One region of the Pantoea dispersa genome, then DNA from elsewhere that is predicted to be linked to it. Evidence: predicted binding sites of a transcription regulator. Region 1 holds the regulator's gene; each other region holds the start of a gene.

The links. Region 1 encodes CRP, which controls carbon source genes, mostly activating them, when cyclic AMP is high. Its sites were predicted from a motif close to ATGTGANNNNNNTCACAT; they were not measured.
Region 2: the regulator CRP is predicted to act here: its motif matches at 5,464-5,481, upstream of K7H94_RS15130 (iron-containing alcohol dehydrogenase).
Region 3: the regulator CRP is predicted to act here: its motif matches at 2,865-2,882, upstream of K7H94_RS17965 (PTS mannitol transporter subunit IICBA).
Region 4: the regulator CRP is predicted to act here: its motif matches at 3,678-3,695, upstream of mlc (sugar metabolism global transcriptional regulator Mlc).

Annotation. Positions count from the first base shown of each region.
Region 1 is NZ_CP082346.1:292,352-299,610, reverse strand. Features, by position in the region: gene K7H94_RS01335 (LysE family translocator) at 1-200, opposite strand, end outside; gene K7H94_RS01330 (hydrolase) at 261-1,277, shown strand; gene K7H94_RS01325 (YheU family protein) at 1,280-1,498, shown strand; gene K7H94_RS01320 (phosphoribulokinase) at 1,560-2,429, shown strand; gene K7H94_RS01315 (OsmC family protein) at 2,500-2,904, opposite strand; gene crp (cAMP-activated global transcriptional regulator CRP) at 3,209-3,841, shown strand; gene K7H94_RS01305 (YccS/YhfK family putative transporter) at 3,900-5,975, shown strand; gene argD (bifunctional acetylornithine/succinyldiaminopimelate transaminase) at 5,972-7,189, opposite strand.
Region 2 is NZ_CP082346.1:3,208,082-3,215,340, forward strand. Features, by position in the region: gene K7H94_RS15100 (YacC family pilotin-like protein) at 169-516, shown strand; gene speE (polyamine aminopropyltransferase) at 626-1,480, shown strand; gene speD (adenosylmethionine decarboxylase) at 1,500-2,309, shown strand; gene K7H94_RS15115 (DeoR/GlpR family DNA-binding transcription regulator) at 2,388-3,149, opposite strand; gene K7H94_RS15120 (D-threonate 4-phosphate dehydrogenase) at 3,156-4,136, opposite strand; gene dtnK (D-threonate kinase) at 4,129-5,400, opposite strand; gene K7H94_RS15130 (iron-containing alcohol dehydrogenase) at 5,589-6,743, shown strand; gene K7H94_RS15135 (dihydrodipicolinate synthase family protein) at 6,755-7,259, shown strand, end outside.
Region 3 is NZ_CP082346.1:3,852,210-3,859,468, reverse strand. Features, by position in the region: gene mtlD (mannitol-1-phosphate 5-dehydrogenase) at 1-579, opposite strand, end outside; gene K7H94_RS17965 (PTS mannitol transporter subunit IICBA) at 674-2,608, opposite strand; gene K7H94_RS17960 (DUF3053 domain-containing protein) at 3,042-3,758, opposite strand; guanidine-I (ykkC/yxkD leader) riboswitch at 4,029-4,123, shown strand; gene K7H94_RS17955 (putative urea ABC transporter substrate-binding protein) at 4,187-5,245, shown strand; gene K7H94_RS17950 (ABC transporter permease) at 5,260-6,072, shown strand; gene K7H94_RS17945 (ABC transporter ATP-binding protein) at 6,083-6,844, shown strand; gene K7H94_RS17940 (urea amidolyase associated protein UAAP1) at 6,856-7,259, shown strand, end outside.
Region 4 is NZ_CP082346.1:2,076,002-2,083,260, forward strand. Features, by position in the region: gene K7H94_RS09590 (nucleobase:cation symporter-2 family protein) at 9-1,385, opposite strand; gene bioD (dethiobiotin synthase) at 1,565-2,266, opposite strand; gene mlc (sugar metabolism global transcriptional regulator Mlc) at 2,372-3,589, opposite strand; gene K7H94_RS09605 (LysR family transcriptional regulator) at 3,725-4,621, opposite strand; gene K7H94_RS09610 (MFS transporter) at 4,716-5,972, shown strand; gene K7H94_RS09615 (hypothetical protein) at 6,141-6,392, shown strand; gene K7H94_RS09620 (sugar transporter) at 6,718-7,259, shown strand, end outside.

The sequences.
Region 1 (7,259 bases):
AGCAGAATCAGGCTGCCGATGCCAAACGCCACCATCAGCAACATCACCTGCATGCCAATCATGATACCAATCAGCAGTGGAAAGGTGCGCAGGAAGCCAAAATTAGCACCTGAGGCGGTAAGTAACATATTATTGGGCCCTGGCGTGATGGCCGCGACCCAGAGAAAGCCCAGCATTGATAAAAAAAGACTCAGTTCCATGTATATTCGGGTGCTCCTCACCCAGAAAAGCGAACAACCCATCGAAGCTATCAGCGAGTTATGCATCAGACAAGTACTATCCCAGGCTATTTTGATCGCCCGAGCGGCGAGCGCTTTACCCCGCTGCGCGGCTTCGGCAATGCGCATCTGCAAACGCTGCTGCCGCGCCTGCTGCGCCGGCGCGTCACGCTGCGCCCGCACTGGCAGCGCCTCGATCTGCCGGACGGCGACTTCGTCGATCTGGCGTGGAGCGAAGATCCGGCACAGGCACGTCACAAGCCGCGCATGGTGCTGTTCCACGGGCTGGAAGGCAGTTTCCGCAGCCCGTATGCCCATGGGCTGATGCAGGCGTGTCAGGCGCGCGGCTGGCTGGCGGTGATCATGCACTTCCGCGGCTGCAGCGGCGAGCCTAACCGTCTGCAGCGCATCTATCACTCCGGTGAAACTGAAGATGCGACCTATTTTCTGCACTGGCTGCAGCGCGAATGGGGCACGGTGCCAACGGCGGCGGTCGGCGTTTCGCTCGGCGGCAATATGCTGGCCTGTCTGCTGGGGCTGCAGGGCACGTCGGCCCCGCTGGATGCCGCGGTCGCCATCTCCGCGCCGCTGGCGCTGGAGCCGTGCAGCCAGAAGCTGGACGTGGGCTTTTCACGCTTTTATCAGCACTACCTGCTGACCCAGCTGAAGAAAAACGCCACGCGCAAACTGCGCGCCTGGCCGGGCACGCTGCCGGTCGATCTGACGCAGCTGCGCGCCTTCCGCCGGCTGCGTGAGTTTGATGATGCGATTACCGCCCGCGCCCACGGTTTTATTGATGCGCGCGACTATTATCAGCGCGCCAGCGCCATGCCATTGCTGACCGGCGTGCGCAAGCCGCTGCTGATCATCCATGCTAAAGATGATCCCTTTATGACCGATGCGGTGATCCCGCAGCCGCAGCAGTTGTCTGCCACAATTGAGTATCAGCTGACGCAGCAAGGCGGTCACGTCGGCTTCGTGAGCGGCAGCCTGCTGCGACCCAAAATGTGGCTGGAGCAGCGCGTGCCGGACTGGCTCTCAACTTATCTGGATATGTAATTGTGATTATTCCCTGGCAAGAACTCGACCCGACAACGCTGGAAAACCTGATAGAAAGTTTTGTGCTGCGTGAAGGCACCGATTATGGCGAGCAGGAGCGCAGCCTGACGCAGAAAGTGGCCGACGTGCGCCGCCAGCTCAAGCAGGGCGAGGTGGTACTGGTGTGGTCAGAATTGCATGAATCGGTCAATATTATGCCGCGGCGTGAATTTCGCGGCTAATGCGTCAGGCGGCAATTCGTGGTAACAATGCTCATCGCCGGACTTCACAGGGAGCGCTGTTATGTCAGCCAGGCATCCAGTCATAGCCGTTACCGGTTCCAGCGGCGCCGGAACCACCACCACCAGTCTCGCCTTCCGTAAAATTTTCCAGCAGCTGGATCTGCACGCGGCGGAAGTAGAAGGCGACAGTTTCCATCGCTATACCCGTCCGGAAATGGACATGGCGATTCGTAAGGCGCGCGACCTCGGGCGTCACATCAGCTACTTTGGCCCGGAAGCCAACGACTTCGGCCTACTGGAGCAGACTTTCCGCGACTATGGTCAGAGCGGACTCGGCCAGTCGCGCAAATATCTGCACACCTACGATGAAGCGGTGCCGTGGAATCAGGTGCCAGGCACGTTTACACCGTGGCAGCCGCTGCCGGAAAACACCGATGTGCTGTTCTATGAAGGCCTGCACGGCGGCGTGGTGACGCAGCAGCATAACGTGGCGGAACATGTCGATCTGCTGGTTGGCGTGGTACCGATTGTTAATCTGGAGTGGATTCAGAAACTGGTGCGCGACACCAGCGAGCGCGGCCATTCGCGCGAAGCGGTGATGGATTCGGTGGTGCGTTCGATGGAAGACTACATCAACTACATCACGCCGCAGTTTTCCCGCACGCACCTCAACTTCCAGCGCGTGCCGACCGTGGATACCTCGAACCCGTTTGCCGCGCGTGAGATCCCGTCGCTGGATGAGAGCTTTGTGGTGATCCATTTTCGCGGCCTGGAGGGCATCGCTTTTCCTTATTTACTGGCGATGATCCAGGGCTCGTTTATTTCCCACATGAATACGCTGGTGGTGCCGGGCGGCAAGATGGGACTGGCGATGGAGTTAATCATGACGCCGCTGGTGCAGCGGTTGATTGAAGGAAAACGCATTGAATAGCGCAGGCTAACGCGCCAGTTTCGCCGGGAGGTAATGAGATCGGGAGCGCAGGGCCGCGCTCCCGGCTGGATTACAGTTCGACGACTTCGTAGCTGTGCGTTATCTCGACGCCCTTGCCCAGCATGATCGCGACCGAGCAGTACTTCTCCGCGGACAGATCCACCGCGCGCGCCACCGCTTTATCGCTCAGCGCTTTGCCGCTGACAATAAAATGCAGATTGATATGCGTAAAAATGCGTGGCGCTTCTTCGCGGCGTTCTGAGGTCAGTTTGACTTCACAATCGGCGACATCGTTGCGCCCCTTTTGCAGAATCGACACCACGTCAATCGCGCTGCAGCCGCCCGCAGCCATCAACACCATCTCCATCGGGCTGGGCGCTTTATCACCGGAATTGCCGTCCATTAATACCTGATGACCGGATGAGGATTCTCCGAGAAAGGTCAGCCCTTCCACCCATTTCACTCGTGCCTGCATTATTCTTTCTCCTGAAGCGGCGGTTTTGCCGCCAGAGTACGCTTTCACCTGACAAACAGCAATGCAGACGCATCCCCCACCTGCTGAAGCGAGACAACAGGAGACAGGTTGCAAAAGCTATGCTACAAACAGTGCTGAAAATATTTTCGTCACGAAAGACGAAAGCGGGACGAATCAAAAGCATCGCTTACGAATCCACCCCCGAATAACTGTCCCTCACGGGAAACGCTGGACGATTTCACCGCCTGACAGGGAAAACTGCCCCCTGTATTTTGGGCACGATTACAACAGAGGATAATAGCGAATGGTTCTCGGCAAACCGCAAACAGACCCTACACTCGAATGGTTCCTGTCCCATTGCCATATTCACAAATATCCATCCAAAAGCACCCTCATCCATCAGGGTGAGAAAGCGGAAACGCTGTACTACATCGTGAAAGGTTCCGTCGCGGTACTGATTAAAGATGAAGAAGGCAAAGAGATGATTCTCTCCTACCTCAATCAGGGGGATTTCATCGGTGAGCTCGGCCTGTTTGAAGAGGGCCAGGAGCGTAGCGCCTGGGTACGTGCGAAAACCGCCTGCGAAGTGGCTGAAATTTCCTACAAAAAATTCCGTCAGCTGATTCAGGTCAATCCGGATATTTTAATGCGCCTGTCGGCGCAGATGGCGCGTCGCCTGCAGGTAACATCTGAAAAAGTCGGCAACCTTGCCTTCCTCGATGTGACCGGCCGTATCGCGCAAACGCTGCTCAACCTGGCGAAACAGCCTGATGCCATGACCCACCCGGACGGTATGCAGATTAAAATCACCCGTCAGGAGATTGGTCAGATCGTGGGCTGCTCACGCGAAACCGTGGGTCGTATCCTGAAAATGCTGGAAGATCAGAACCTGATCTCCGCACACGGCAAAACCATCGTCGTTTACGGCACCCGCTGATTTCTTCTCACCCACGGCGTGATGGCAACATCGCGCCGTTTCTGTTTACGATGAGCTGATGTGGCGTCGAATCATCTATCATCCGGAAGTTAACTATGCGCTGCGGCAAACGCTGGTGCTGTGCCTGCCTGTGGCGCTCGGCTGGCTGTTTGGCGATCTGCAAAAAGGGCTGCTGTTCTCCCTGGTGCCGGCCTGCTGCAACATCGCCGGTCTGGATACGCCACACAAGCGGTTCTTCAAACGGCTGATTGTCGGCGGCGCACTGTTCGCCAGCGGCAGTTTTCTGATTCAGTACCTCACGGCTTACGCTGTGCCGCTGCCGCTGATTCTGCTGGTGTTACCGCTGCTGGTGGGCGTGACCGGTGAAATCAGCCCGCTGCATGGCCGTTTGCTGCCCGGCACGCTGATCGCCGCCATCTTTACCTTAAGCCTCGTCGGCCGTATGCCTATGTGGGTCCCGCCGCTGCTGTATATCGGCGGGACGCTGTGGTACGGGCTGTTTAACTGGTTCTGGTTCTGGCTGTGGAAAGAGCAGCCGATGCGCGAGACCCTTAGCCTGCTGTACCGCGAGCTGGCCGATTACTGCGACGCCAAATACACCCTGCTGACGCAGCTGACCGATCCGGAAAAAGCGCTGCCGCCGCTACTGGCGCGCCAGCAGAAAGCGGTCGATCTGATCACCACCTGCTACCAGCAAATGCATATGCTGTCCGCCAGCCGTGATAACAGTCATAAACGCCTGACGCGCGCCTTTCAGGTTGCGCTCGATCTGCAGGAGCACATCTCGGTCAGCCTGCACCAGCCGGAAGAGGTGCAAAAGCTGGTGGAGCAGAGCCACGCCGAGGCGGTGATCCGCTGGAACGCGAAAATCATTTCGGCACGGCTGCGCGTGCTGGCCGATGCCATTCTCTATCACCAGCTGCCGGAACGCTTCCACATGGAGAAGCCGCTCGGCGCGCTGGAGAAAATTGCCCGGCAGCACCCGGATAATCCGGTCGGTAATTTCTGCCTCTACCATTTCAGCCGCATTGCGCGCGTGCTGCGCACGCAGAAGCCGCTGTATACCCGCGACCTGATGGCCGATCGCCAGCGCCGCCTGCCGCTGTTGCCGGCGCTGCGCAGCTACCTGTCGCTAAAATCTGCCGCGCTGCGGACGGCGGCGCGCTTCGCCGTGATGCTGATGTTCGGCAGCGCGCTGGCGCTGTTCTTCAATATTCCCAAGCCCTACTGGATTCTGATGACCATCATGTTTGTCAGCCAGAACGGCTACAGCGCCACGCGCGTGCGCATTCAGCACCGCGCGCTCGGCACCTTCGCCGGCTTGCTGATCGCCGCGGCGTCGCTGCGCTTTGCTGTTCCGGAGTCGATTGCCCTGCTGACCATGCTGGTCATCACGCTCGCCAGCTATCTGATCACGCGTAAATATTATGGCTGGTCGATGATTGGCTTTACCGTAACGGCGGTGTATTCGCTGCAGCTGCTGTCGCTGAACGGCGCGCAGTTTCTGCTGCCGCGCATGATGGATACGCTGATGGGCTGCCTGATTGCCTTCGCCGGCATGATCTGGCTATGGCCGCAATGGCAGAGCGGGCTGCTGCGCAATAACGCGCACGACGCGCTGGAAGCGTATCAGGAGGCGCTGCGCCTGCTGCTCGGTCCGGAGCAGGCGCCGGAGAAGCTGGCGTATCAGCGCGTCAAGGTTAACCAGGCGCACAACGCGCTGTTTAACTCGCTCAACCAGGCGTCCACCGAGCCGGGCTTTAACTTCCAGTATCTGAAAGATATGCGCCTGTGGGTGACTCACAGCCAGTTTATCGTCGAGCACATCAACGCCATGACCATTCTGGCGCGCGAGCACACCATGCTGACGCCAAAGCTGGCGGAGCGCTATTTGCAGTCCTGTGAAATCGCGCTGCAGCGCTGTCAGCAGCGGCTGGCTTACGACGGGCCGGGCAACGACAGCAATATTCTGGAAGCGCCGGAGAATCTGAATGAGGGGCCGGTGACGATTGTCGAACAGCATGTGAAGCGCATTCTGCAGCACCTCAATGTGATGCACACCATTTCTTCACTGGCGTGGAGCCAGCGCCCGCATCACGGCCGCTGGCTCAGCGTGCTGAAGCCGAAAGGTTAGTTCAGGACTTTCGCGATCGCCCGGGCGAAGCGCGCCATGCCTTCTGCGATATCGGTTGGCTCAATCACCAGCGACGGCACAAAGCGAATCACATCGCTGCCGGCGGTCAGTACCATCAGACCTTCAGCGGCGGAAGCGTTGAGGATATCGCGCGCTTTGCTGGCGTGCTGCGCGTTGAGTACGGCACCCAGCAGCAGCCCTTTGCCCCGAATTTCACTGAAGATATCGAACTGCTGATTGATCTTCTGCAGCGCCGAGACAAACTGCTCACGACGCGCGTCGACACCATTCAGTACCTCGGGCGTATTGATGATATCCAGCGCGGTTTCGGCAATCGCACAGGCCAGCGGGTTGCCGCCGTAGGTGGTGCCGTGCACGCCCGGCGCCATCACCGAGGCGATTTCATGAGTGGTCAGCATCGCGCTCACCGGGAAACCGCCGCCCAGCGCTTTAGCGGTGGTGATGATATCTGGCTTGATACCATAGTGTTCGTAAGCAAACAGCTTACCGCTGCGGCCCATGCCGCTCTGCACTTCATCCAGCACCAGCAGCGCGTTGTGCTGATCGCACAGCGCACGCAATCCCTGCATGAATTCCGGCGTTGCCGGCATCACGCCGCCTTCCCCCTGAATCGGCTCCACCACAATCGCGCAGGTGTGGTCGTCAATTACCGCCTTCACCGCGGCCAGATCGTTAAACGGCACATGGACGATATCCGCCGGCTTCGGGCCAAAGCCATCGGAGTATTTTGGCTGACCGCCCACCGAGACGGTGAACAGCGTGCGGCCGTGGAAGGCGTTGTGGAAAGCGATAATTTTGCTTTTGAACGGGCTGTGCTTTTTGCAGGCGTAGTAGCGCGCCAGTTTGAACGCCGCTTCGTTCGCTTCGGCACCGGAGTTACCGAAGAATACCCGCTCGGCGAAGGTCGCCGCGATCAGTTTACTGGCGAGGCGCAGCGCCGGCTCATTGGTGAACACGTTACTGGTGTGCCACAGGGTTTCGCCCTGGCTTTTCAGCGTTTCCACCAGCGCCGGATGACAATGGCCAAGCGCAGTGACCGCGATACCACCGGAGAAGTCGATATACTCTTTGCCCTGCTGATCCCATACGCGGCTGCCTTTGCCTTTGACCGGCACAAACTGCGCAGGTGCATAAACAGGCAAAATAACGTTATCGAACGTTTCCCGGCTTACCGCTAGATTTTCCGCTGCCATTGATGACCTCATCGGGTTATTTGTTGAGCTGATGTGAAATTATAATCACAAAATATGCATAAAAAATCAT
Region 2 (7,259 bases), 1.1 Mb from region 1:
CTTATCGTGAATAGGGGCACAGCGTAAACCTTTCCCCTGCGGGAGGGTCAAGCGATGAAAGCGCCCGCCGGGATAAAAAGCGCGCCAGTGGCCCATTTAGCCAAATTTAGCGGAATCCCGGCAATAACTGTGCTAACGTCATTAAATTGTCCCTTGTTGAGAACGATTATGACGAAAAGCATCAAGATCCTGCTGCTGGCGGGACTCCTTGGCTTCTCCTCCACCAGTTTTGCCCTGAGCGAATCCGAAGCAGAAGATCTGGCTGACCTCACCGCGGTGTTTGTCTATCTGAAAAATGATTGCGGCTATCAGGATCTGCCCGACGCGCAGATTCGTAAAGCACTGGTGTTTTTTGCCCAGCAAAACCGCTGGGATCTGAGCAACTACAGCGCTTACAACATGAAATCCCTCGGTGAAGAGAGCTACAAAGATTTGAGCGGTATCGCCATCACCAATGACAAAAAGTGTAAGTCGCTGGCGCGCGATTCCCTCAGCCTGCTTGCCTACGTGAAATAATCCTCCGCCCTGCGCTGCTGTTAACGCCCTGACCGTGCAAGCACGGTCATAATTCGTTATGCTTTTTTCTGGCATTATTGCGCGTTAACAGCATAAGGAGCGCTCCGGCATGGCCGACAAAGAGACCTGGCATGAGACGCTGCATAGCGGCTTTGGCCAATATTTCAGCGTAGATAATCTGCTTTACCGCGATAAAACCGCGCATCAGGATCTGGTGATCTTTGAGAACGCCGCGTTTGGCCGCGTGATGGCGCTGGACGGCGTGGTGCAAACCACCGAGCGCGATGAGTTTATCTATCACGAAATGATGACGCACGTGCCGATTCTGGCGCACGGCAATGCCCGGCGCGTATTGATTATCGGCGGCGGTGACGGCGCGATGCTGCGCGAGGTCGCCCGGCATCAGCGCGTTGAGCACATCACCATGGTGGAAATTGATGCCGGCGTGGTGAATTTCTGTCAAACCTATCTGCCTAACCACAGCGCCGGCGCTTACGACGATCCGCGTCTGCAGCTGGTGATCGACGATGGCGTTAACTTCGTCAGCCAGACGCAGGAACGGTTTGATGTGATCATCTCCGACTGTACCGATCCAATCGGTCCCGGCGAGAGTCTGTTCACCTCGGCGTTTTATGCCGGTTGCAAACAGGCGCTCAATCCCGGTGGCGTGTTTGTCGCGCAGAACGGCGTCTGCTTCCTGCAGCAGGATGAAGCGGTCAACAGCCACCGCAAACTCAGCCACTATTTCGCTGACGTCAGCTTTTATCAGGCGGCGATTCCGACCTATTACGGCGGCATCATGACCTTTGCCTGGGCGAGCGATAATCCGGCGCTGCGCCAGCCGGACCTTGCGACGCTGCAGTCACGTTTTGCCGCGGCCGGACTGCCCTGCCGTTACTACACGCCACAGCTGCACATCGGCAGCTTTGCCCTGCCGCAATATCTTTTAAACGCGCTCAGCTGATCTCAGGAGGTGAACCCAATTGCAAAAGCTAAAACTACATGGCTTCAATAATCTGACCAAAAGCCTGAGTTTTTGTATCTACGACATTTGCTATGCCAATAGCGAAGCCGAACGTGATGGCTATATCGCCTATATTGATGAGCAATATAACGCCAACCGCCTGACGGAAATCCTCACCGAGACCTGCTCGATTATCGGTGCTAACGTGCTGAATATCGCGCGCCAGGATTATGAGCCGCAGGGTGCCAGCGTGACGATTCTGGTCAGCGAAGAGCCGATCAATCCGCAGGATATCGATAATTCCGAGCATCCCGGCCCGCTGCCCAGTTCGGTGGTCGCGCACCTCGACAAGAGTCACATCTGCGTGCACACCTATCCGGAGAGTCACCCGGAAGGCGGTTTATGTACCTTCCGCGCCGACATTGAAGTCTCGACCTGCGGCGTGATTTCGCCCCTGAAGGCGCTGAATTATCTCATCCACCAGCTGGAGTCGGATATCGTGACCGTGGATTACCGCGTGCGCGGCTTCACCCGCGACGTCAATGGCGTGAAGCATTTCATCGACCATGAGATCAATTCCATTCAGAACTTCATGTCCGAGGATATGAAAGCGATGTACGACATGGTGGACGTTAACGTTTATCAGGAAAACATCTTTCATACCAAGATGTTGCTGAAGGAATTTGATCTGAAGTATTACCTGTTCAACACCAAACCTGAAGAGCTGAGCCCGCAGGAGCACAAGCGCATTACCAATCTGTTGTGGAAGGAGATGCGTGAGATTTATTACGGGCGCAATATTCCGGCGACGGGATTGAAGTTGTTATAACTCAGCGCCAGCAGTGGGTGAAGGCTGCGCCGCGGTAACGCAGCGCACGTCATTTACCCGCTGATGCAGGCGGCACATTTACGCGGTCAGCTGCAGGCCAATGCCGCGCTCGCGCAAATCACGGCATACCGCTTCATCAAGGCGGGAATCGGTCACCACATCGGTCAGGCTATCAATCGGTGCCGCGCAGTACAGCGACCATGAGCCATATTTACTGCTGTCGGCCAGCAGAATGCGCCGGCGCGCGTTGGCCAGCAGATCCATCTTCAGCCCGGCTTTGTCTTCCGTCGGCGTGGTAATACCGCGCTCAATACTCCATGAGTTACAGCTGACAAACGCGATGTCCGGATTGATACTGCGCAGCAGGCGCCGGCCGTGCTCACCAATGCACGACTGGCTGGAGTCGTCGATGCGGCCGCCGATGATGGTGGTCTCAATCTGTTTAAACTCCGACAAAAACAGCGCAATGTGCAGATCGGCGGTGATCACCCGCAGCTGCAAATGGGTCAGCTGTCGTGCCAGTTCCAGCATGGTGGTGCCGGCATCCAGCACTACCGCATCGCCGGACTGCACATAGCTGGCAGCGAACTGGGCGATGGCCTGCTTCTCCGCCAGGTTACGCTGCATCTTCTCCAGCGTGGTCGGCTGCGTCGGGATAAAGCGGTTCAGCGTGACGCCGCCGTGGCTGCGGCTAATCACCCCTTCCTTGTCCAGCTTAATCAGATCGCGGCGAATGGTGGCTGGCGAAGCAGAAATGGCGCTCACCAGCTGTTCAACAGTGACCAGATTATGACTTTTGAGATAGTCCATAATCTGGTCGAGACGGCTTTGTCCCTTCATATTTCCCTATGCAAGCTGCATCGCGAGTTTTATCGAGATCGCCATGCTCGCAGAGTTCGCTTTACCTGTCCAGGCGATATCAAATGCCGTGCCGTGGTCGGCGGAAGTGCGGATAAACGGCAGTCCCGCCGTGATGTTGACGCCATCGTAAAAGCCAAGCAGTTTCAACGGGATATGCCCCTGATCGTGGTACATCGCCACCACCATATCGTACTGCCCCTGCTGGCACTGTAAAAACACCGTATCCGGCGGGCACGGGCCATAGACATCAATGCCCTGCTGCTTCATTGCCTGGATGGCTGGTGTCACCGTGGTGATCTCTTCATCACCAAACAGGCCATTCTCGCCCGCGTGCGGATTGACCCCGGCGACCGCGATGCGCGGTTGGTCATAGCCCACGCGGCGCAGGAAGCTGTCAGCCATGCCGATCACCGTCTGAATACGTTCGCCGTTCAGCGTGTCGAGGAACTTACGCAGCGCGATGTGCGTGGTCACGTGGATCACTTTCAGATGGTCGGTATACAGCACCATGGCGTAATTTTTGGTCTGGGTCAGCTGTGCCAGCAGTTCAGTGTGGCCGGGATAAAGGTGGCCCGCCGCGTGCAGCGCCTCTTTGTTCAGCGGGGCGGTGGCAATCGCCTGCACGTCGCCCGCCAGCGCCAGTTCGGTGGCGCGCTTCACGCAGCGCCAGGCCAGATCGCCGGCCTGCTTCTGCACCCTGCCCGGCTGCAGCGCATCAGGATCGGCCAGCGGCTCATCGATGACGTTAATGATGCCCGGTGCGAAATGCGCATCCTGCACGCTGTCCAGCACGCGCAGCTCGGCCTGCGGCGTAATGTTCAGCGCCAGCACCCGACGCAGCGTCGCGGCACAGCCGACCACCACCGCCGGAATGCCCGCCAGCTCCCCTTCTGCCAGCGCTTTAATGATGATTTCCGGGCTGATGCCCGCCGGATCGCCCATGGTCACCGCAATAGTGTTATTCACTCGACTTCTCCTCAATAAAACGAATGGCTTCTGCCAGGGTGTTTTCATCACCAAAGCCACCCGCTTTGGTCATCACCGGCAGGTGTAATTCACTGTTAAGCAGAACCCCGTGCGGTACACAGCCCGCCACCTGGCCCTGAATCTGAAAGCCGCTGGCCCCGAGTGCCTGCGCCACCGCGATGGCCACGTCACCGCCGGAAAGAAACAGGCCGGCAGGCTGAATGTGCGCGCAGACGGCGCGCGTGAGCTGCGCCAGAAACTGGCAGATGCGCTCGCCGAGCTGCTGGCGCGTAATCTGCTGCTGCTGACACAGCTGCGCAATCGCGTAGCGCTGATCAGCCTGTTGCGTGGTGCGTACCACACAGTGCACGCCCTCGCGCAGCGCCTGGACCATCGCCTGCTGCCAGGCCGCCGCCTGCGGCCATGCCGGTGTGGCAAACAGCTGGCAAATATCAATATCAATCAAGCGGATGTCACGCTGGCTGGCGAGCCGGGCGATTTGCTGCTGCGCCATGGCGCTCATCGAACCGACTATCGCCAGCACCGGGCGAGAGGGCCGCGCAGCAAGATGCGCACCCAGCGCATCGCTTAACCCGGACGCGCCGACCAGCAGCGGACGTTCCGGCAGCGTCGCGGCCGCCGCGATAATAGTGTCGATATCCGCCTGCAGTTCCGCGTCCAGTACCAGCAGTCCCTGACTGGTCGCCAGCCGTGCGGCCAGCGTGCCGCTGCGTACCGTGGCAAGATCGATCTGCTCGCCCGGCAGGTCGCATTGCATCTGCAGCCGCGTCAGCACGTTACTGCTGGTCACCGGGGTTTTGGGATCGCTGGCAAATTCGGTATCAGTCAGGCGCTGTTGATGGATCCACACTTCCCCGCCGCGCGTGATGCGGCCCAGCTTTGGCACCGCCGGCACCACCAGCGCCAGCCGTTTCGCGCTGACCTGCAGCGCGGCAGCCACCTCAGCGCCTGGATTGCCGCGCAGCGTTGAGTCAATTTTCTTAAACAGCCAGCCGTGTTGCGCTATCTGCTGATGCGGCTGCATGGCGGCATGTGTACGGCTGGCGGCTTCCGCTGCGCTCACCGCACGGCTATCGGTGCTGATCACCAGCACATCCGCTGCGCCGGCATCCGGGGGCGTCAGGTTATTGAACAGCACGTGGACGCGCGCGCCGGCCAGCGCGAAGCCGCTGCCTGCGTCATTGGCACCGGTAAAATCGTCGGCAATCACCAGAACGGGCGTTTTCCATGGCGATGAAGTCATTCTCTCTCCTGTCACGGCCCCTTGCCGTGCTGCATTTGATTATATTCAATCATGATTGATTATATGTGAGCAAGATCAAATTAATTGAAATCGATATCGCCTATAAATTTAGCCTCAGAAAGGGATACACCCCGCACAGCATTGAGCAAACCTAATCATAATGTGCAAAACCGTTATAAGGGCATGACATGAATATCAACAGCACCGTGATCAGTGGCTATCAGGCTCTGAACGATCTCAGCTATTTACTGCAGGATAAGCAGAAGGCGTTGCTGGTCACGGATAAAAACATTCTGGGTATTCCGGCGGTGCAGGCGCTTATCGCCCGGCTGCAGCAGCAGATCGCCAGCCTGAGCCTGGTTGATACGGTGCCGCCCGAACCGAGCCAGCATGATGTGGCGGCGATTGTTGCGGCGCTGCCGCACGGCGACGTCGATCTGGTGATCGGCATTGGCGGCGGCAGCGTGCTGGATGTGGCGAAGCTGCTGTCCGTGTTGTGCGTAGCCGATGCGCCAACCCTGACGGCGCTGCTGGCCGGTGAGAAGCCGCACACGCGTACCGCTTCTTTACTGATCCCGACCACGGCCGGCACCGGCTCGGAAGCCACGCCCAATGCCATCCTTGCCATTCCGGAGAAAGAGACCAAAGTCGGTATTATTTCGCCGGTGATGCTGCCGGACTACGTGGCGCTGATTCCGGAACTGACCACCAGCATGCCGGCGCACATCGCCTCGTCGACCGGGATTGATGCGCTGTGCCACCTGATTGAGTGCTTCACCGCCACCGTGGCCAATCCGGTGAGTGATAACTATGCGCTGATCGGCATGAAAAAGCTGTTCGCCAGCCTCGAAAAGACCCTTGCCGAACCGGACAACCTGGAAGCACGGCTGAATATGTTGTGGGCGTCTTACTACGGCGGAGCGGCGATCGCCCATGCCGGGACACATCTGGTGCACGCCATGTCGTATCCGCTGGGCGGCAAGTACCATCTGCCGCACGGCGTGGCCAACGCCATTCTGCTGGCGCCGTGTATGCAGTTTGTGCGTCCGGCGGCGGTGAGCAAGTTCGCGCAGGCCTACGATCTGCTGCCGGATGCCGATAGCACACTGGATGAAGAGGCTAAATCGCACGCGCTGGTGGCCTATTTCGCCGCGCTGGTGCAGCGCCTTAAACTGCCTGCCAGCCTGGAAGCGCTGGGCATCGGGCCGGATCATCTGCCGTATCTGGTCGAAGCCGCGCTGGACGTGCAGCGCCTGATGAAGAATGTACCGATGAAAGTCAGCGCCGACGATGTGCGCAACGTCTACCTGACGCTGTTTCCGGCATTAAATCACTCAGCATGAGCGGGGAAATTATGAGCAACACCATTCAGGGCGTACTGACCGCCATCGTCACCACTTTTGATCGCGACGGAGCCTATAATCCTGCCGCGCAGCGTGAACAGATTCGGCGTCAGCTTAGCGCCGGTAACGGTATTTTCTGCGGCGGCACCAACGGGGAATTTTTCGTGCTGAACGAGCAGGAGAAGCTGGCGGTGACCGAGACCTGCGTCGACGAAGTAAACGGCACTGCACCGGTGGTGGCGCACATTGGCGAGATCTCGACGCGTGAGACTATCCGGCTGGGCAGGCAGGTAGCAAAGCTGGGTGTGGATGCCGTCTCGGTGATCACCCCTTACTTTGTCCCGCTTAAACAGGAAGAGCTGATTGATCACTACCGCGCCGTGGCCGACGCCCTCGACGTCCCGCTGTTTCTCTACAACATTCCGGCGCGCACCGGTAATACGCTGCAGCCGGAAACCGTGCGCACGCTGGCAGCGCATCCCAACATCATTGGCATCAAAGACAGCGCCGGCAGCT
Region 3 (7,259 bases), 450 kb from region 1:
CAGCGCGCCTTTAAACTGGGTTTTGTCGACGATCCACTCGCTGAAGGTTTCTACGGTAACTTCCAGCGGATCGGTGCTGCCGGCTTCAGATGGCGGCACGATGCGGTCAACTGCCGAATCAACAAAGCCAACATGCTCTTCAACCCACGCATGATACTGCGGCGGCAGCGCCTTCAGTACGTGCTGCTTCAGCTGGCTGGTGCCGCGCACCATGTTTTCACAGGCGATAATATTCAGCGGACGGACATTACCGTTGTCACTGCGTTTGGCCAGACCCTGCGCCACGCTGCCCGCGATGCGCTCAAGGATCTGCGGACCAACCGCCGTGGTAACGATATCAACCTCAGCAATCAGCGTGACGATGTCGTCGCTGGTGCTGTTCACCGCGCTGACGCCGGTAACGATTTCGACCTGCGCCTGCTCGCCCACCACGTGAACCGGATACTCATGACGGGCGTTAAGGGCATCAAGCACCACCTGATTCACATCAGCAAACACCAGTTCGATACCGGCATCCGCCAGCAGCTTACCGATAAATCCACGGCCGATGTTACCTGCTCCAAAATGTAACGCTTTCATAAATTTGACCCATATCAAATGACGAAGGGGCGGGCATGTCCGCCCCGGAAAGTGGGGACGGGCTTGCCCGCCCCAGGGAAGTTAAAACCGCGAATTACGCGTTAGCAGTGCTGCCAGACAGCAGATCCAGCACGTCCTGCACGCTGGTGGTGTTCGCCAGCTTCTCGATTACGCTATCGTCGTCGAGCGCATTGGTCAGGCTGGTGATCACCTGAATGTGTTCGTTATTGCGTGCGGCAATACCAATCACCAGTCGCGCGACTTCGTCCGGCTCATCGCCAAACTGCACGCCGGCCGGATACTGACAGAATACCACGCCGGTTTTCAGCACGCGGTCTTTGGCTTCGACGGTGCCGTGCGGCACAGCGATGGATTCACCGAGGTAGGTTGGCGTCAGCTGCTCGCGCGCCAGCATCGCTTCAACGTATTCCGGCTGCACGTAACCGCCTTTCACCAGCTGCTCGCCTGCGAAGCGAATCGCCTGCTCTTTATTGCTGGCGCTCAGGCCGAGGAACACGTTATCAGCGCCCAGTTTGAACAGGTGCGCGCTGCCGTCGTCATAGCTGTCTGCCAGCGCGGTTTGCACCGTTTCACGGTGGGCTTCGCTGCGGTTCGCCGCCACCAGACGCTCAGTCAGGTTGGTGTACAGCGCGCTGTCGAGGAAGTTGTTCAGCGAGATGTGCTGCGCCTGTGGCGCCTGACGCATCGCACGTTCGGTCAGATCGCGGTGAGTAATCACCAGATCGACATCGCCCGGCAGCGAGTTAATCGCGCTGTTGGTCACAGAGATATTGCTCAGGCCCGCATCCTGCACCTTCTTGCGCAGCACGCCTGCACCCATCGCGCTGGAGCCCATACCGGCATCACAGGCGACGATGATTTTGCGCACGTGGCTGACGTCAACGCTGCTGGCATCGGCAATCACCGGTGAACCGGCAACGGCCTGGCCTTTTGACTGCGCTTTCATGTCTTTCATGCGCTGGGTCGCCGCTTCAATGTCGTCTTCTTCTTTTACTTTGCTGGTTTTCAGCAGAATCGAGGAGACCACGAAGGAGACGGCGAAAGCCGCAACGATAGCCGCGATGTTAGCGAAGTAAGCGCCTTTTGGCGTCATCGCCAGCACGGCCAGAATCGAACCTGGTGAAGCCGGTGATACCAGACCGCCGTTCAGCAGCGTCAGGGTGAACACGCCGGTCATACCGCCGAGGATCACTGCCAGCAGCAGGCGCGGCGCCATCAGCACGTACGGGAAGTAGATTTCGTGGATACCGCCAAGGAAGTGGATGATCGCTGCACCGCCCGCCGACTGCTTGGCGCTGCCGCGGCCGAAGATCATATAAGCAACCAGCACGCCCATACCCGGACCCGGGTTCGCTTCAATCAGGAAGAAGATCGATTTGCCCGCTTCGCTGGCCTGCTGGATACCCAGCGGCGAGAAGATACCGTGGTTGATGGCGTTATTGAGGAACAGGATTTTCGCCGGTTCAACAAAGATTGAGGTCAGCGGCAGCAGGTTGTTCTGCACCATCAGGTTTACGCCGGCGGCGAGAATGTGTGACAGACCTTCTACCAGCGGACCGATAGCGAGGAAGGCCAGCAGCGCCAGCAGCATACCGATAATACCGGCCGAGAAGTTGTTGACCAGCATCTCGAAGCCGCTTTTGATTTTGCCGTCAACCGCGCGGTCAAACGACTTGATCGCCCAGCCGCCCAGCGGACCGGCAATCATCGAGCCAAGGAACATCGGCATATCGGCACCGACGATCACGCCCATGGTGGTGATGGCACCGACCACGCCGCCGCGATCGCCACCCACCAGACGACCACCGGTGAAGCCGATGAGCAACGGCAGCAGGTAGGTAATCATCGGGCCGACCAGCTTGGCCAGCGTTTCGTTAGGAATCCATCCGGTTGGAATGAACAGTGCTGTGATGATACCCCAGGCGATAAACGCACCGATGTTTGGCATCACCATATTACTCAGAAAGCGACCAAAGCTCTGAACCTTGACCTTGACTGATGAGGACATAAACCCACCCCTTATTGAGACGCGCTGCAATAAGAGAGCGCGTTTGTTTTTGTTAAGACGTTACGGCGGGGGCCGTGGCATTACTGTATGCACGCGGACTCTAGCACTAGTTGATTACACTGCGTAGCGTCAGGAAAAAGTGTGATGCATATCACGCTAAGTTGGGGTGGGCAGGGGGATTAAAGGTGACTTTGATCACAAAAATACCCTGTAAGAAAGCAACGCCGGCGAAAAAATGCGCGCAACAGCGGTAGAAATGTGACAAAAATCACCTTTCACCTGGGCCGGTTTGTTTCACAAATGTGATTGAGATCACAAACTATTTTTGGTTGAAAATGCGCCAGATCACACTCTGTGCTGACAGAAAAAGCCGATGTAAGGAAGTGACGAAAATCTGAAAAAGCGGGCAGTGGAGAACTGCCCGCTGAGCGGCTTACTGCAAACCACCCTGTACGGCATTTTGTGCCTGGGTCAGCGCCTGCGTATTGCTGGCGAGATTACTCATCAGCGTGTTGTATTGCGTGGCCTGCTCCTGCGTCGGGAACTGAACGCCGCCGTCATTGAAGCTGACGCGTGCGCCCTGCGACTGCAGATAATCGCCGGCCTGAACTGCCGACTGGCTCAGCGCCTGCAGCTGCGGCAGCAGCGGGATCAGCGTGCTGGCTGGCTGCGTCACCACTTTGGCGTACACGCTGTCGTACACTTTCTTCAGATCGTCCGGCTGCTTCAGCGTGGCTTTGCTGCTGTCGGCCTGCATTTTGGCGCTCTGAATCTGCTGCGTCAGCACGCTCAGATTGCCGCTCGCCTGGCGCAGGCTGTCGCGGCGTGTCAGATAATCCTGCGGCACGCGGATGGCCGCCAGCTCATCAACCACCGGGCGCATGCCCTGATCCACCGCCTGATTCACCTGCTGCGAGAAGCCATACAGGATGGCGTAATCACTGGCGTAGTTACCGAAGGTTTGCTTCTGGTTTTCGCTCAGGCTGGGCAGATGTTCACCGCTGCGCATCACGGTGTTTTGCAGAAAATCAGTAAAGGCTTTGCGCTGATCGCCCTCTTTATCGCCGCAGGCGGTAAGCTGCAGCACAAGTAGCACGCCGGTCAGCAGCATGCCGCTACGCATCCAGATGCGGGAAATTCCTGACGCCATAATTCAACTCCTGTTGTGACGATGGCTAAATTCGATTCGCTGGGAAAGGTCCTAAAGAATAGTGCAATGGCCCCGGCTGTACAACGGCTGGTCTGCAGTGCTTCACGCTGGTGCGTGCCTGCTGCACAACTGTGCAGCGCAGCCTGCCTGCAAGCGCAGCGCTGTGCAATAACTCATGTAATTCAGGCTGATAGCAACCTGGCATTGATATTGCCTGCTTTCTGGCAGATGCAGGAGCGATCGCGGGCAACCGACGTCGCCACACAATTTGCAATGGGTCACTAGGGTTCCGATCGCGAGATGCTGGTCCGAGAGTGACCGACCGTCCTCTGACGGTTACACGGCGGGAAAAAAGCCCGGGAGGAAAGCGAGAACGTTGCTCGCCGCCTCCTGCCTGATTTTCGTCCGTTAACGCCAGAGGAATCATCATGATTAAAGCCTGTCTGCGCCTGCTGCTGATTTGCAGCGTCGCCCTGTTCAGCGTTCCGTCGCTGGCCGCCGCTAAACCATCCTTTAAGCTTTGCTGGTCCATCTACGCTGGATGGATGCCGTGGGATTATGCCCAGCAAAGCGGCATCGTGAAAAAGTGGGCCGATAAGTACGGCATCGATATTCAGTTTGTGCAGGTTAACGACTATATCGAGTCGGTCAATCAGTACACCGCAGGTGGCTTTGACGGCTGCACCATGACCAATATGGATGCACTGACCATTCCGGCCACTGGCGGCGTCGACAGCACCGCGCTGATTGTCGGCGACTACTCCAACGGTAACGACGGCATTCTGCTTAAAGGCGCGGACAGCGTCAGCGCGCTGAAAGGCAAACCCATCAACCTCGTCGAACTGTCGGTCTCACACTATCTGCTGGCGCGCGCGCTGGAGAAATCCGGCATGAGCGAGAAAGACGTCAGGGTGGTTAACACCGCCGATGCCGATCTGGTGGCGGCGTTTGGCACTGCTGACGTTAACGCCATCGTCACGTGGAATCCGCTGCTGGCGGAAGCAGAGAAGCAGCCGGACAGCCATCTGGTGTTCTCCTCGGCGCAGATCCCGGGCGAAATCCTTGACCTGCTGGTAGTCAACACCGCCACGCTCAACAAATATCCTCAGCTCGGCAAAGCGCTGACCGGTGCCTGGTACGAGACGCTGCACAGCATGGCCGGACAGAGCGACAGTGCCAAAGCGGCGCGCACGCAGATGGCGCAGGCATCCGGTACCGATCTGGCCGGTTTTGATCAGCAGCTTGCCGCGACACACCTGTTCAGCGATGCCAAAACCACGCTGGATTTTGTCGATAGCCCGCAGTTAAAAGCCACGATGCAGCTGGTGGCCGAATTCTCCTTTAAACACGGTCTGCTGGGCGAAGGCGCGCCGGGGGCCGATGCGGTAGGGGTCGCTACCCCGGCCGGTAACTGGGGCGATGCCGGCAACATCAAACTGCGCTTTACCGACACCTTCACCAAACTGGCCGCCGCCGGTCAGCTGTAAGCGAGGCGCTGCCGATGCGTAAATTGATCAACTACCAACCGCTGCCGCTCGGCCGCCTGCTGCTTGGCATTCTGCCGCTGCTGGCGGTGCTGCTGGTCTATCTGTTCGCGTCGGATGCGCGTCTCAGCCTGAACGCGGCAGACAAACTGCTGCCGGGATTTAACGCTATGGGCGAGGCCATCAGCCGGATGGCGTTTCAGCCCAGCCCGCGCACCGGCGAGTATCTGCTATGGAGCGATACCGCCGCCAGCCTGCTGCGTTTGCTGAGCGGCGTTGCTATCAGCGCGCTGCTGGCGCTGGCAATCGGCCTGTTCACCGGCGCGCTGCCGGTGGTGCGCGCGGTGCTGGCACCGCTGGTGACGCTGTTTGCGCTGGTGCCGCCGCTGGCGATTCTGCCCATTCTGTTTATCTGCTTTGGCCTTGGCGAAGTCTCCAAAGTGGTGCTGATCGTTATCGGCATCACGCCGCTGATCGCGCGCGATCTGCAGCTGCAGGTGCAGAAAATCCCGCAGGAGCAGCTGGTCAAAGCGCAGACGCTGGGTGCGCATAGCGCGCAGATTCTGTGGCGGGTGATTCTGCCGCAGCTGATGCCGCGCCTGTGCGATGCGGTGCGGCTGTCGCTCTGTTCGGCGTGGCTGTTCCTGATTGCTGCCGAAGCGATTGCGGCCACGGAAGGCCTCGGTTACCGCATCTTCCTGATGCGCCGCTATCTGGCCATGGATGTGATTCTGCCGTACGTGGCGTGGATCACCCTGCTGGCCTTTGCCCTCGACCTGCTGCTGCGGCTCGTCAGCCGACGCTGCTGGCCGTGGTATCACGCCAAATAAGGAGCGCGCGATGCCCTTACTGCAACTGAAAAATCTGGAAAAACACTACGGCGATCAGGTGGTGCTGGAGCGGCTGAATATGCAGGTCGAGCGCGGCGAATTCGTGGCGATTGTCGGCGCCTCCGGCTGCGGCAAAACCACGTTTCTGAATATGCTGCTCGGCACCGAAGCGCCGACCAAAGGCGAGCTGCTGCTGGATGGCGCACCGATTCCCGACGAGCCGGATGCCCATCGCGGCGTGGTGTTTCAGCGCTACTCGGTGTTTCCGCATCTGACGGTGCTCGGCAACGTGATGCTGGCTGACGAGTTCAGCAGCGCACGCTGGCTGGGACGCGTCTGGGGACGCAAACGTCAGGCGATTCGCCAGCGCGCGCAGGCAATGCTGGCGCAGGTCGGACTGGAAAAGGCGCAGAGCAAATATCCGCATCAGCTGTCGGGCGGCATGCAGCAGCGTCTGGCCCTGGCGCAGGCGCTGATGAAACAGCCGCGCATTCTGCTGCTGGATGAACCTTTTGGCGCGCTCGATCCCGGTATTCGCAGCGAGATGCATCAGCTGATCACCCAGCTGTGGCAGCAGCATCAGCTGACCATTTTCATGATCACCCACGATCTGAAAGAGGGCTTCAGCCTCGCGTCACGCCTGCTGGTGTTCGACAAACTGCGCCACGATCCGCACGCGCCGCAAGCCTGGGGCGCCACTATCACTTACGACCTGCCGCTGGATCGCACTCAGCCCGCCGCTGAAGTGCTGTCCGCAACGCAGGTGGCTTAAAGGAGAGCACGATGCAGCCATACCAAACCCTGCTGCCCGCCGGGGCGCACTGGTCTTTTGTCATGCGCAGCGGCAGCGCGCTGACGCTGACCGATGTGGAGGGCGGCGCCAGCGCCGGCCTGCTGTTTTATAACCCGGAAAACCTGCTGGAGCGCTACAACGCGCCGGATACGCTCAAATGCCAGCACACTTTCCGGCTCACCGCCGGCCACTGTCTCTACTCGGACATGGGGCGCATTTTCTGCGGCATTGAACACGACAGTTTCGGCTGGCACGAGAGTGTGTGCGGCACGCTGAACGCGGCACAAACGGCCGCGCGCTATGGAGTCAGCGACTATCAGCAGGTGCGCAACCTGCGCCATCAAAACGGCTACGACAGCTTCCTCGTCGAGCTGGCGAAATATGGCCTTGGCCA
Region 4 (7,259 bases), 1.8 Mb from region 1:
ATTGTGCGTCAGTTGCTCTCTTCGACCGCGCCGACCGCCGCAACCGTTTTAGCTTCATTCGGCAGCACCACGTTCAGCAGCATAGCGAGAATCCCGCCGGTGGTGACTGCATGACCAAACAGATTGCTGACCAGCGGCGGGAACTGTTTCAGCACGTCCGGAACCGCTTCCACCCCGAGGCCGATGCCAAACGACACCGCCACAATCAGCATCTCACGCCGCCCCAGCGGTGCCTGCGTCATCACGCGAATACCGGCGGCGACCACACTGCCAAACATCACCAGCGTTGCCCCGCCCAGCACCGGCGGCGGAATCTGCTGTAGCAGGTTGCCGACCAGCGGGAAGACGCCCAGCAGCACCAGCATCAGGCCAATCACCATCCCCACGTAGCGACTGGCGACGCCGGTCATCTGAATCACCCCGTTGTTCTGCGCAAAGGTGGTATTGGGAAACGCCGAGAACAGTGCCGCCAGCAGGCAGCTGAGGCCATCGGCCAGAATCCCGCCCTGCAGCCGACGCTGAAACCCGTCGCCTTCCAGCGGCTGGCGTGAAATAAGACAGTTGGCGGTCAGATCGCCCACCGCCTCAATCACGCAGATCACCGAGACCAGCGCGATCGGCACAAACAGCGTCCAGCTAAAATCAAAGCCAAAATGCAGCAGCGAAGGCAGCACCAGCCAGTGCGTCTCCGCCATCGGCTTCAGCGGCAGATGACCGCTCAGCGCCGCCGCGATGCAGCCCGCACCAATGCCGGCGACCACCGCCACCAGCCGCGCCCAGCGCGAGTGGGAACGGTTAAGCACGATAATCACCAGCAGGGTCAGCGCCCCCAGCGCCAGATTACCCGGCGCACCAAAATCGCGGGCGTTATGCCCGCCCGCCCAGTCGGTAATACTGACTTTTATCAGGCTGATACCAATCAGGGTGATCACCGTACCGGTCACCACCGGGGTCAGCACTTTACGCAGCGGTGTGATGCAGCGGCTAATCAGCATCGGGATCAGCGCCGCCACCAGGTTGCAGCCGAATATCATGGCGAGGATCGCCTGCGGTGAACCGCCCTGCGCTTTCACCGTCATCCCCGCAGAGAGAATGACGCCGAGAAAGGCGAAGCTGGTGCCCTGCAGACAGATCATGCCTGCGCCAATGCCGCAGAAACGGCGCGCCTGCAGAAAGGTGCCGAGTCCGGAAACCAGCAGCGACATGCTGATGAGATACGGGATCCAGGCCTGTAACCCCAGCACGGAACCGATAATCAGCGGCGGTGTGATGATACCGACCACGCTGGCCAGCACGTGCTGCAGGGCGGCAAAGAACGCCGGTGCAGGACCGATGCGGGCATCCAGCCCGTACAACAAACCTTTCTCTTCTTCTGGGTGCAACATAGCAGGGCTCCGGCAAACGATTTATCAGTTTGCCTGATGCATGAAACGCGCCAGGGCGACAACGGACAGGATAAATTCAGGACAGATGATTGAATATAAACAGGTTTACGGCATAAAAAAAAGCAGCTGCTCCTGAAACTCCGGATTCAGCTGCGTGCGATATGCCGCATTTTGTTTCATCAGGCGGCGGGCTTTGCACTCTCGCTGTGCAGCGCATCACCTCCGAGTAACGTAATATCCAGATAACCACTCAAATCACGCTGTTCGGCGCGCGGCAGATAAGGCAATTCGCCCAACAGCGGCGCGTTCAGCTTATCGCGCAGAACATCAATGATTTCAGCATAGTGCGCCAGACCGGGATTGATACGATTGGCGACCCAGCCCGCCAGCGTCAGGCCATCGGCGGCAATCGCTTCGGCGGTCAGTAAAGCGTGGCTAATGCAACCCTCTTTAATGCCCACCACCAGCACGATGGGCAGTTGCGCCTGTTGCACCCACTGCGACAGCGGCCGTAAGTCGTTCATCAGGCTGCGCCAGCCGCCCGTGCCTTCCACCACCACGCGTGCAGCGCGATCCTGTAAGCCAGCCAGCCCGCGATTGAGTAACGGATAATCGATGCGCTGCGCCGGGCTGGTGCTGATTTCATCCTCTTCCAGCGTCACGGGATTGACGTCGCTGTAGCTTAGTGTCAGGCCAGATGCCTGCTGCAGCAGTACGGCATCTTTATTACGGAGCCCTTCCGACGTGTGCTGCGCGCTTTTGGCAACCGGCTTGTAGCCAGCGGCACACAGATTCGCTTTGGCAAAGCACTGTAATAGTGCGCGGGAAACCACGGTCTTACCCACCGCGGTGTCGGTACCGGTGACAAAAATCGTTTTCACCTTTCTCCTCCTTCATTAAAGCGATGTGTAACCTGCAAAGGAGGCAGTTTAAGGATTTGTCCCAGGCGAGAGCTTGCGTTAGCGCAAACTTAAGGCGGGCTGGCGTTAACCCTGCAACAGTTTTATCAGTAAATGGCCGCTATAGAGCGCGTCTTTGATCAGCGCCGCGCCGCCCAGCGTGCCGGGATCGTTAAAGGCCGCGGGCGTCAGCTGAATAGCGTGGCTGTACGCCGGCAGGGCCTGCTGGCGAATAGTGCTGCTGACTGCCGGGAACAGCACGTCCGCCGCCTGGTTAAGCGGTGAACCGATAAGAATTTGTTGAGGATTAAAGATGTTGACCATCATCGCCAGCATGCGCCCGATATGATGACCGACGCCGGCAATGACGTCCCGCGCCAGCCGGTCGCCCTGCTGCGCAGCAGCACACAACGAGGCCAGCGTCAGCGGCTGCTGGTGCAGCTGGCTGTCCGGCTGCGACGATAAGCGCTGTGCCGCCAGCTGCAGCAGGCTGCCGGTGCTGGCCACCGTTTCCAGGCAGCCATGGTTGCCGCAGTAACACTGCTGGCCGTAAGGATCGATCTGCGTATGACCGATCTCCACCAGCGCGCGTCCGCTTTTGTGCAGCAGCTGGCCAGCGCTGATCACCCCGGCGCCCACCGTTTCGTCAATAACAATCTGAATCACGTCCTGCGCACCCCGTGAGGCACCAAACAGCGCCTCTGCCAGCGTCCATGCGGAGATATCGTGCTGGACGAATACCGGCAGCCCGGTGCGCTGTGCCAGGGTTTCGCCCAGCGGCATATCCTGTACGTCATAGCCCGGCATACGGTGCACCACGCCAGAGGCGGCGTTGATCAGTCCCGGCAGGGTAATGGCGATAGCGGTGAGACGCTCAAGTTTTTGCTGATGGCGAATGAAAAAGGCGTTGACCAGCTCCTGCAGCGTCTGCAGTAGCGGCGTGTCGGCGCTGGCGGGCAGCGGCAGGCGATCTTCCTGTAGCGCGCGGCTGCTGAGATCGCGCAGCGTCAGGGTGATGAACCCCGGCTGGAGGCGAACAGCCAGATAGTGCCAGGCCAGGGTATCGAGGATCAGCCCTATCGCCGGCCGTCCGCGACTGCCTGGCTCCTGAAACTCGGTCTCCTGCACCAGATGCGCATCCAGCATTTCGCGCACAATTTTGGTGATGCTGGCCGGGGCCAGCTGGGCACGTTTCGACAGCTCAATCCGCGAAATCGGACCGTAATGGTCAATCAGACGATACACTGCACCGGCATTGGTCTGTTTTATTTGGTCAATATGGCCAGGCTGACTGTCCAGATTCACGCCCTGCTCCCGGATATTTTCGCGCTTCTAAATAAACAGCAGCTATGGTGATGCAGATTGGCGCGCAGCGTCAAATATTTGATTAGAAATGTGATTTATCGCACACAAAGAACGCGGTTTTCTGTACCCGCGGGTTCATTCCTCGGCATTGTGCAGCAGCAGCGCCATCATATTGCTCATCTGCGCACTCGGCTGGCGCAGCGCTGACCACACCAGCCACACCTCAGAAATGGCATCGCTTTCCTGTAGCGGAATCCAGGCGACTTCCGCCAGTCGCGCGCGGGCAAACGAGGCGGGTAAAATCGACACGCCCAGCCCGGTTGCCACCAGACCGAGTATCGTCATGGCTTCACCCACTTCCTGGGTAATGTAAGGTTTGATTTGGTAGCGATGCAGCAGCGCCAGAATTTCACCGTACAGGGCCGTGCCGCCCTGCGCATCAAAGAAAACAAAAGGTTCGCTGGCTAACGCCCGGATGCTAATCGACGTCGTCTGTGCCAGCGGATGGGCGTGGTGCACCACTGCGCACAGCGGTTCACGCAGCAACAGGCGGTGCTGAAGATCCTCCGGCAGCGGCGTATTGCGCATGACGCCCAGGTCGAGTCGCCCTTCGTGCAGCGGCGCCAGCTGCTGCCGCGTGTTGTACTCCTGCATCTGAATATGCACGTCCGGCCAGCGCTGCCGATAGTGATACAGCGCATCCGACACCAGTCCGGTAAACGGCGCCGAGGAGGTAAAGCCGATGCGCAGCTCTCCCTGCTGACCGTGATGAATGCGCGCCGCGCGCCCGGTCGCCTGTTCCACCTGCAATAAAACCGCGCGCGCATCCTGTAAAAACGACTGGCCGGCCGGCGTGAGCTGTACGCTGCGATTAGTGCGGGTCAGCAGCTGCGCGTCCAGTGCCTGTTCCAGTTGCAGGATCTGCTGACTGAGCGGCGGCTGAGAAATGTGTAGCCGCTGCGCGGCGCGGCCAAAGTGCAGCTCTTCCGCAACGGCAATAAAGTAGCGCAGATGGCGCAGCTCAATCATCATATCTTAAACGTCTCATTTGAGATTATTAATATATTGTACAACCTATTTAGCCTTTCCTACAGTATTCAGACATTTGCTGAATTGAGGATGTACTGTGAGTCGCTCTTCCCAGGCTGTGACGCTTGATGAGGACAGCTTGTCCACGAAGCCTGTCACCGCCGATACCGCTACTGAATGGATTGAACGTGGATCGCCGCAGTTTTTGCGCGTGACGCTGGCGCTGTTCTCTGCCGGTCTTGCCACTTTCGCCCTGCTCTATTGCGTACAACCGATTCTGCCGGTGCTGTCACAGCAGTTTGGCGTGACGCCTGCCGAAAGCAGTATTTCGCTGTCGCTCTCCACCGGGCTGATGGCGCTGGGCCTGCTGTTCACCGGCCCGCTGTCAGATGCGATTGGACGTAAATCGGTAATGGTGACCGCGCTGATGCTGGCGGCGATTTGTACGCTGATCTCCGCCACCATGAGCAGCTGGCAGGGGATTCTGCTGATGCGCGCGCTGACCGGTCTGTCGCTCAGTGGCGTCGCGGCGGTGGGCATGACTTACCTGAGCGAAGAGATGCATCCGCGGGTCATCGCCTTCTCCATGGGGCTGTACATCAGCGGTAACTCGATTGGCGGCATGAGCGGTCGTTTACTCTCCGGTGTACTGACCGACTTTTTCTCGTGGCGTATTGCCATTGGCGTCATTGGCTGCTGTGCGCTGGCTGGCGCGCTGATGTTCTGGAAAATTCTGCCTGCGTCGCGCCATTTTCGCCCTGCCTCGCTGCGGCCACGCAGTCTGCTGATCAACTTCCGCCTGCACTGGCGCGACAAAGGGTTGCCGCTGCTGTTTGCCGAAGGCTTTCTGCTGATGGGCGCGTTTGTCACGCTGTTTAACTACATCGGCTACCGTCTAATGAGCGCGCCGTGGTCACTGAGCCAGGCGGTGGTCGGGCTGCTGTCCGTGGTATATCTCACCGGTTCGTGGAGCTCGCCAAAAGCCGGCGCGATGACCAGCCGCTTTGGTCGCGGTCCGGTGATGACGGGCGCCACGGCGATCATGCTGGCCGGTCTGCTGCTGACCGCCTTTAATTCGCTGTGGCTGATTCTGCCGGGCATGATGCTGTTCACTGCCGGCTTCTTTGCCGCCCATTCGGTGGCCAGCGGCTGGATTGGACCGCGTGCGCGCCGGGCGAAAGGCCAGGCATCATCACTTTACCTGTTCAGCTACTACGTGGGCTCCAGCGTGGCCGGCACCCTCGGCGGCGTATTCTGGCACCGCTACGGCTGGCCGGGCGTGACCCTGTTTATCAGCGCCCTGCTGGTGCTGGCACTGCTGGTTGGCCTGCGTTTACAGGGCCGCAAACTGTAATACCCTTCATCGTTAGCGCGGGACCTCAGCGTCCCGCCTGCTCCGCTGGATTCGAATAATCAGGCATTCGCGCCGTACCACTTAAAACAAAATAGCAATTCATCGCTATAATTCGTTCTATTCCAATAATACATAGACTTATTTTTTACACAGCAATGAGGTAGTCAGATGGAGCTTTACTATTATGTCGATAAGCATGCCGGTTATAACGACAATCATGTGGTGCATGCGAAGGGCTGTCCGTTCCTGCCATCCGACGGCGGTCGTCGTTTTCTCGGGACTTTTTACACGCCCGGGGCCGCAATCCAGCAGGCGCGTAAATTTTACGCCACTGCGTTGGGCTGCGAACACTGCTGCCCGGTGGGCGTAAAAAAAAATCCGCCCCACAACTTTAGCGTGGCACTAAAGCATATGGCGTGACTCTGATAATCCTGGTCTGAACCGCACCCGCCCGCACGGTACCCGCCCTCAGCACGGCTAAGCGATTTTTCTATTACAGAAACACCTGACTTAGCCTGTGCTGGTACGGCAGACTCGCGGGCCGGCAGCACGCTGGCGCAGCAGCTCCCCATAACCGCAGGCTATTTACCACGCTCAGCGCGATAAGAAATATTCAGTGATAAAACCCGGGTTAACGGTTTTCATCGGCTGACTAATGCTCCACAATAGCGGAAATTTGTGATCGAGGTCACTTTACCGGGTGCGTTCCTGCCCCCTCACTCGTCGTGTAGCCGATTTGAATTCAATGCAATCAACAACCGTTTCCCGTAAAACAGCCTGGCTGCGCGTGGTGCTGCTGGCTATCGCTGCTTTTGTCTTCAATACCACCGAATTTGTGCCGGTTGGCCTGCTGTCGGACATCGCCAGCAGCTTTGCAATGAAAACCGCTGATGTCGGTATCATGCTGACCATCTATGCCTGGGTCGTGGCGCTGTTATCGCTGCCGTTAATGCTGCTGACGCGCAACGTCGAGCGCCGCCTGCTGCTGGCCATCCTGTTTATTCTGTTTGTTGCCAGCCACCTGTTATCGGCCGTAGCGTGGGATTTCACATCGCTGGTGCTGTCGCGCATTGGTATTGCGCTGGCGCACGCGGTGTTCTGGTCGATCACCGCCTCGCTGGCGATTCGCGTTGCGCCGGCCGGCAAGAAAACCCAGGCGTTGAGTATGCTGGCCACGGGCACGGCGCTGGCGATGGTGCTGGGCGTGCCGATTGGTCGTATTGTGGGTCAGTATCTGGGCTGGCGTACCACCTTTGGTATGATCGGCCTGTCAGCGCTGGTACTGCT